Cohaesibacter sp. ES.047: one gene and its partner. The protein of the gene in region 1 interacts with the protein of each later gene in a pairwise test. Links are inferred from orthologs where the notes say so. Each region holds a gene or a part of one and is shown on either strand. Other genes may lie near its edges. The genes, in order: CPH65_RS05850 and ndk.

What was found.
Region 2: the proteins of CPH65_RS05850 (region 1) and ndk interact in binary tests that used the Escherichia coli proteins (3 or more experiments, as listed by UniProt). The link is inferred for Cohaesibacter sp. ES.047 from one-to-one orthologs.

Annotation. Positions count from the first base shown.
Region 1 is NZ_LT907844.1:1,312,011-1,315,152, reverse strand. The notes cover bases 234-3,053. They hold CPH65_RS05850 (5-formyltetrahydrofolate cyclo-ligase), read right to left. Parts: upstream 2,031-3,053; coding sequence 1,437-2,030; downstream 234-1,436. Other genes in these bases: CPH65_RS05835 (DUF4164 family protein), read right to left, coding at 2,950-3,053; CPH65_RS05840 (cell division protein ZapA), read right to left, coding at 2,470-2,829; CPH65_RS05855 (TIGR00282 family metallophosphoesterase), read right to left, coding at 584-1,417; CPH65_RS05860 (YebC/PmpR family DNA-binding transcriptional regulator), read right to left, coding at 234-448. Outside these bases: more of CPH65_RS05860, read right to left, coding at 1-233; more of CPH65_RS05835, read right to left, coding at 3,054-3,142. UniProt on the Escherichia coli protein: Involved in the removal of 5-formyltetrahydrofolate.
Region 2 is NZ_LT907844.1:4,500,225-4,503,491, reverse strand. The notes cover bases 264-3,208. They hold ndk (nucleoside-diphosphate kinase), read left to right. Parts: upstream 264-1,497; coding sequence 1,498-1,920; downstream 1,921-3,208. Other genes in these bases: CPH65_RS20580 (IS256 family transposase), read right to left, coding at 2,952-3,208; CPH65_RS20585 (LysE family translocator), read right to left, coding at 2,037-2,657; CPH65_RS20595 (glutathione S-transferase family protein), read left to right, coding at 605-1,291; abc-f (ribosomal protection-like ABC-F family protein), read right to left, coding at 264-342. Outside these bases: more of abc-f, read right to left, coding at 1-263; more of CPH65_RS20580, read right to left, coding at 3,209-3,267. UniProt on the Escherichia coli protein: Major role in the synthesis of nucleoside triphosphates other than ATP. The ATP gamma phosphate is transferred to the NDP beta phosphate via a ping-pong mechanism, using a phosphorylated active-site intermediate.

The DNA of each region.
Region 1 (3,142 bases):
TGTCCGCATCCCCAACGTCAGCAGGGTAGACAATCTCGCCAACGCGATCGAACATGAAAGCCACCGATCCGGTCTCGCCCAGCGTGCCACCATTTTTGGTGAAGGCTGCACGGACGTTGGAGGCTGTGCGGTTGCGGTTGTCGGTCAAGGCCTCGACCACGACAGCGGTGCCGGCTGGACCATAGCCCTCGTAACGCACCTCGTCGAAGTTGCCTTCATCACCCGCTTCGGCTTTCTTGATGGCCCGGTCGATATTGTCTTTCGGCATGGACTGGCCACGCGCGTTCTGGATGGCCAGACGCAGGCGAGCATTCGAATCCGGGTCCGAGCCGCCCATCTTCGCAGCAACCGTGATCTCTTTGGAGAGTTTTGAGAACAACTTGGATCGTTTGGCATCCTGAGCGCCTTTGCGATACATGATGTTCTTGAATTTTGAATGGCCTGCCATAATCCTATTTTCCGTATGTTTTGATGATCGCCGCCGGATGAGCCCATCGGAGCGCTTCAAAATTTGTTGCAGGTCATGCCACAAGAGCACAGCAAAGATCAAGCCGTCTCATGGTCCTGCCGAGCCAAAGCTGGCTCAATTGCTGCTCTTTTCCCAAAATGACGGGATATGCTGCGCCAGATGCCCACCCAAGCGCAAGGGCTCGACGGCAACGGCAAGTCCGGACGCATCGTCCGTATCGACAGCAACTCCACAAAGGGTCGGCTCCCCGAGCGCCGGTGTGAAGCGCCCGGAAGGAATCTTGGTGACGAACCGGCGTACCGGCTCTTCCTTCTCCATACCAAGCACCGAGTCGTAATCGCCGCACATGCCAGCATCGCTCATATAGGCAGTGCCACCTGGCAACACGCGATAGTCCGAGGTGGGCACATGGGTGTGCGTCCCGACCACCAGACTAACCCGTCCGTCCAGAAAATGCCCCATCGCTTCTTTTTCAGAGGTCGCCTCGGCATGGAAGTCGACGATGGTGGCATCTGCAAACTCGCCCATCGGGCACGCCGCCAGTTCCTTTTCAATCGCGTTGAAGGGACAGTCCATCGCATCCATATACACCCGCCCCATGGCATTCATCACCAGAACGTTGGCACCATTGCGGGCGGTGTAGAGATTGGCGCCTTTGCCGGGAACGCCGGATGGATAGTTCACCGGACGCAGAAATGCGGGCTGACGCTCACAAAAAACAAGGGCATCACGTTGGTCCCAGACGTGGTTTCCGGTGGTGATGGCATCGCCACCCGCATCGATAAGATCCTGCAGGATGGCCTCTGTGATGCCAAAACCAGCAGCAGAATTCTCGCCATTGATCACCACGAAATCGATGCCGTACTGCTCAACCAGACCGGGAAGCCTGTTCAGTACGATGTTTCGCCCGGCTCGCCCGACTATATCTCCAATAAACAGCAATCGCATGTAGTCACTCAAAATCCGCCTAATCGCCCATAGGCGCACGGATCACGTCCTTGTCAGTCACAATTATATCCAGTGGCAGGTCATAACCACCAATGGGCACCTTGTCCAGTTGCTGAAAGGAAAAGGCCAGCCCCACAAGCGTCGGCCTGCCGCCTGAAAGGATCCGTTCGGAGATATAGCGATCGTAATGCCCTGCCCCATATCCGATGCGATTACATTGACCATCGAACGCCAATAGCGGCATGACAAGCAGATCCGGAACGACTTCAGGTGCCCCCGGAGCCGCAGCACGGGTGCCAAAACCGACATCCACAAGTTCGGCTCCCTCCTTGTAGGCGCGGAACATCATCCCGGTCCGCCCGATGGGGACAGGAAGGGCCAGTCCCAGACCTTTCTCCCGTAGCTCCGGGACAAGAAAAGTGGGATCGATTTCAGACTGGATGGGCATGAAGAGACCGACGATCCGGGCTCCCTCCAAAGGCACATGGGTGACAAGGTTGGCGCATGCAAGCCGCGACATGTCCGCCCGCGTTTCCTCAGGCACGGCATCTCGTCTCGCCCGCATCGTCTTGCGCGTTTCGGCCTTTTCAGCCTTCAAAGCAACACTGTCCATTCGTCCCCCATTGCGCAGACATGACGTTCAACGCGCCTGCCACCCCGCCTTATCGTTCGCCCAGTTTTGCCGAATTCCGCCCGGCTCAACATCGGCCGTTACCAAACTGCGCCGATTCAAGCCCAGAGCCAACCAAAAAAAAGCGGCCCACCCTAAAATAAGGAGGACCGCTTTTGAATGGTATGCCGCATCGACCGTCGAAGCTTTTTCAGATCCTGGGACACCTTAAGTTAAGGTGGGCGCCGGTTGAAGAGGACCACGATCCCTATCAGTGCCAGCTCCCGTTCGGATCAGTAAGGCCCCGAGGATAAGTTGCTTCTAACGCGAAGTGCAGCAGACGTTCATATATATAGGAGCCGAAAACGAAATTCCAGCACCACTTTGCTCATCAACCGACATGTTGGCTTAAAAAATGGTTTTGCAGACCAGCTATGCAAGATCAGTTGTCCAGAAGAACCTTCGAGAGCCGTTCCAGTTGCTCTGCCGCCTTGTCAATTCGATCGGCGAGCGCTTCCTGATCGCCTTCGTTCTTTTCCTTGATGGCATAGCGCGCGTCTCTGAGCGTCTTGATCTCTTCGGACAGGGTTTCGACCTTGGACGACATCTCCGACATTTGGTCCATGGCCATGATTCCGGCCATTACCGTGAGGCGCTGGTCCCCGATCTCTCCGAAATTCTCTCGCAACTCTGCAATGATACCGTCGAATTGACGCGCCAAAGACAACAGATGATCTTCCTGACCATCTTCACAGGCCATGCGGTAGGCACGCCCGTTGATGCTGACGCTGACCTGCACCATATAGTTCTCCGGTCACTTCCCAAAGTGCGCCTTTTCGCGGTTTGATCACCGCGAAATCGCTCGTCATTCCTGCCCGCCCCGTGTATCGGCGCGGATCACCGCATTGTTGCTCTGTAACCTCTATCCGCCATGTTGTTCCAACACGGCCCGGACCGATTCCATCGCAGCACCCAGACGGCGCGATACTTCCACATTGGCGCTCTCGAGTTTATCCGAGCGCGACTTTGCCTGTTCCAGAGATGCGGACAGCTCCGACCGCTCCGTGCTGAGCCGCTGCAGATCTCCCCGCAATGTCTGGATCGACGAAGCCTTT
Region 2 (3,267 bases), 3.2 Mb from region 1 along the record:
AAGCCGAAGCTGGATCTCAGAGATGCGGGCCGGATCGGTGGCCAGTTCCGCTTCGGCCAGAAGGGCTGTTCGTTCAAGATCGGCCTTCAAGACAAATGCGAGCAGGCTTTCGTCCGAGGCCGGGGCTTCCTGTGCGACCTGCCCGACGCGCGCGCCCTTGCGGATGGTCGCTGTGCCGCTTTCAGGCGCGATGTCGCCCACAAGCAGCTTGAACAGGGTGGTTTTGCCGGTCCCATTGCGGCCAACAAGGCCCATTTTGGCCCCTTCGGGCACAACAAGGGTTGCTTCCTCGAAGAGGGCACGGCCAGCAATACGGTAGGTGAGATTATTAATATGCAGCATGATGGGGGCGTTGTGCCTTATTTCGCTCTGCTTGGCAATCGGATTGGCGCCGCGATGCCCGTTTAAAAAAATCGGCCTGTGAAACGTTCGTTCGCTTGACGATGGGGATAGGGAGCAAGTGTTGCTGGAAAAAGACTGGCCATACCTCATCAACCCTTGCAGGATGCTCGCCCCGCATCTTCTGAGTTGATCACATCCTTTTAAAAGCCCGCATCAACAACGACAACAAGGGTACAGACACTTTGCCTAAGAGGAGGCCTTCATGACTATCAAGCTTTATGACCTGTGCGCCAAAGACCGGGCTGTGCGGTTTTCTCCCGCCTGTTGGCCAACACGCATGGCGCTGGCGCACAAGGGGCTGGAAGTAGAGGTCGTGCCGACCCTTTTTACGGACATTGCCCGGATCGAAGGTGGAGGACAAAAGAGTGTGCCTGTGATTGCCGATGGGGACATGGTGGTCCGGGATTCCTTTGCCATCGCGCTCTATCTCGAACGGACCTACGACAACCGCCCGACCCTGTTTGGCGGTGAAGCGGGCGAGGCGCTGTCGCGTTTCATTCACTATTGGGCAGGCAGCTTCATTGAAGGGCAGATCGCACGCATGATCATCCATGACATCTATCAGAAACTCGATCCCGCTGATCAGCCCTATTTCCGCGAGAGCCGTGAAGCACGGTTCGGGCGGCCGCTGCAAGAGGTTCAGGAGCAGACGCCCGAGCGGATCGAGGCGTTCCGGCAGAGCCTTGGTCCCTTCCGCACGACCCTTTACAAACAACCATTCCTTGGCGGTGACATGCCGCTCTATGCAGACTATTGCCTGTTTGGATCCTTGCAGTGGCCACGGTTGATGTCCGATGCCCAGTTGCTTGATAGGGATGATCCGGTTGCAATGTGGTTCGAGCGCTGTCTCGATCTTCATGGCGGATTGGGGCGTGCCGCCAAGGCCTGACCTTTTTCTCAAGGTGGTCAAAAATTCAGCGGTCGCGACAAAAAGGCTTTGTATAGCGCATAACAGCCATGTCCTTTTTGCAGATTGGGGTTGCAGGGTAGGGCGCAGCTCGCTATAGAACGCGTAAATCGTGGCGCGTTGATTTTCATTATGTCTTGGACAGGATGAAATCTCACGCCAAAACGCCAAGTAAACAGGGAATTCTGATGGCTATCGAACGCACCTTCTCAATCATCAAGCCGGATGCCACAAAGCGGAACCTCACCGGCAAGATCATCGCCAAGTTTGAAGAGGCAGGTCTGCGCGTCGTCGCTTCCAAGCGCATCCACATGACCAAGGAACAGGCCTCCGGTTTTTATGCGGTTCACAAGGATCGCCCATTCTTTGGCGAGCTTGTTGACTTCATGATTTCCGAGCCGGTTGTCGTGCAGGTGCTGGAAGGCGAAAGTGCCATTGCCAAGAACCGTGAAGTGATGGGCGCCACCAACCCGTCGGAAGCCGCCGAAGGGACCATCCGCAAGGAATTTGCCCTGTCCATGGGCGAGAATTCCGTGCACGGCTCCGATGCACCTGAAACCGCTGCAGAAGAAATCAAATTCTTCTTCACAGACGACGAAATCGTCGGCTGATACGCTGCATAACGGACGCGTTTCCATGAATAAGGCCATCAGCATTGCGCTGGTGGCCTTTCTGTTTTGATGGGCTATTTTCTGACTGGGAGGCTTGCTCCCCGCCGCGCCTGTTTCTAGCGGGAGGACGCTGCGAGGGCTGCGCCAAAGCTGATGAAGGTAAGGCCAATGCCGCGGCGTAGATATTTCATGCGAAGAGCGTTGGCAAAGAAGCCTCTTAAGCGGCCAGACAACAGCATGACGCTGATGTGGCTGACAAGGCAGGCCAAGGCATAGGTAACGGCAAGGATGAGGCCATCGCGGTAAAGGGTCGATGGCTCATGCAGGAATGGGGGAATGATCGCCAGCTGAACAGCAATTGCCTTGGGGTTTGTAATGGCGACACCGAGGGCTGTGAGAAAGATGCTCCGGCGTTTCGGGGGGAGGGCGAGGCTCAGATCCGCTTCGAGCTCGGACCGGTCCCGCCATGTCTTGATGCCCAGCCAAACCAGATAGAGACCGCCAATGATCTTCAGTGCCAGAAAGGCAACGCTTGATGCAGCCATCAGAGCGCCCAGTCCGAATGTAACGCCAGCACCGATGATGACCATGCCAAGTGTGTTACCCAATGCAGACCAGAAGGTGATGCGGCTGCCATAGCGCAAGCTGTTGGACAGGGTGAACAGCAGACCGGGACCGGGACTGAAAGCAGGCAGGATCGATAGAGCGACGAACAGCAACCAGGTATCGAGGGTCATGTCAGTGGGCGTTTCTTTTTCGGGTGGATGCGTGGCAAGTTCCGCTGAACAACTGGGTACCGCAAGGTCCAGTCGGTTCGATTGCCTCTCTATACCGAACCAGACGGTTTCACAAGCAAGAACGCATCGAATGGTTACGCGGCGCAGGTGCTTGCGCTGTGGGGGCCTCGTATCGCTTCGCGCGTATTCCGAGCGTCCTAAAGCTCGAAAACATTGTCTTTGCGATAGACAGACTGCATGGAACGGAAAAATACGCCCCGGGACTATGGAGAATTTTGTGCCCTGGCGCTTTGATTACGCCATTTGGAAACGATCTTCGAACATTATTGCGAACTGGCTTTTCACTGAGTGCCATTCGCGCACGGAGCGTTTCCATTCCACAGAAGTAGCATTCAGGGCGAGATAAATCAATTTCGCAGCTGCCTCGTCACTGGGGAAATGCCCGCGGGAGCGAACGGCCCGGCGGATTTTCGAGTTCAGTGCTTCAATGGCGTTCGTGGTGTAGATCAGCCTGCGCACCTGGGGCGGATAGTCGAGGAACGGGATCACCTCGTTCCAGGCCCGGCGCCAACTCGGCGCGATTGCCGGGTATTTGGCGGCAAGGTCGCTG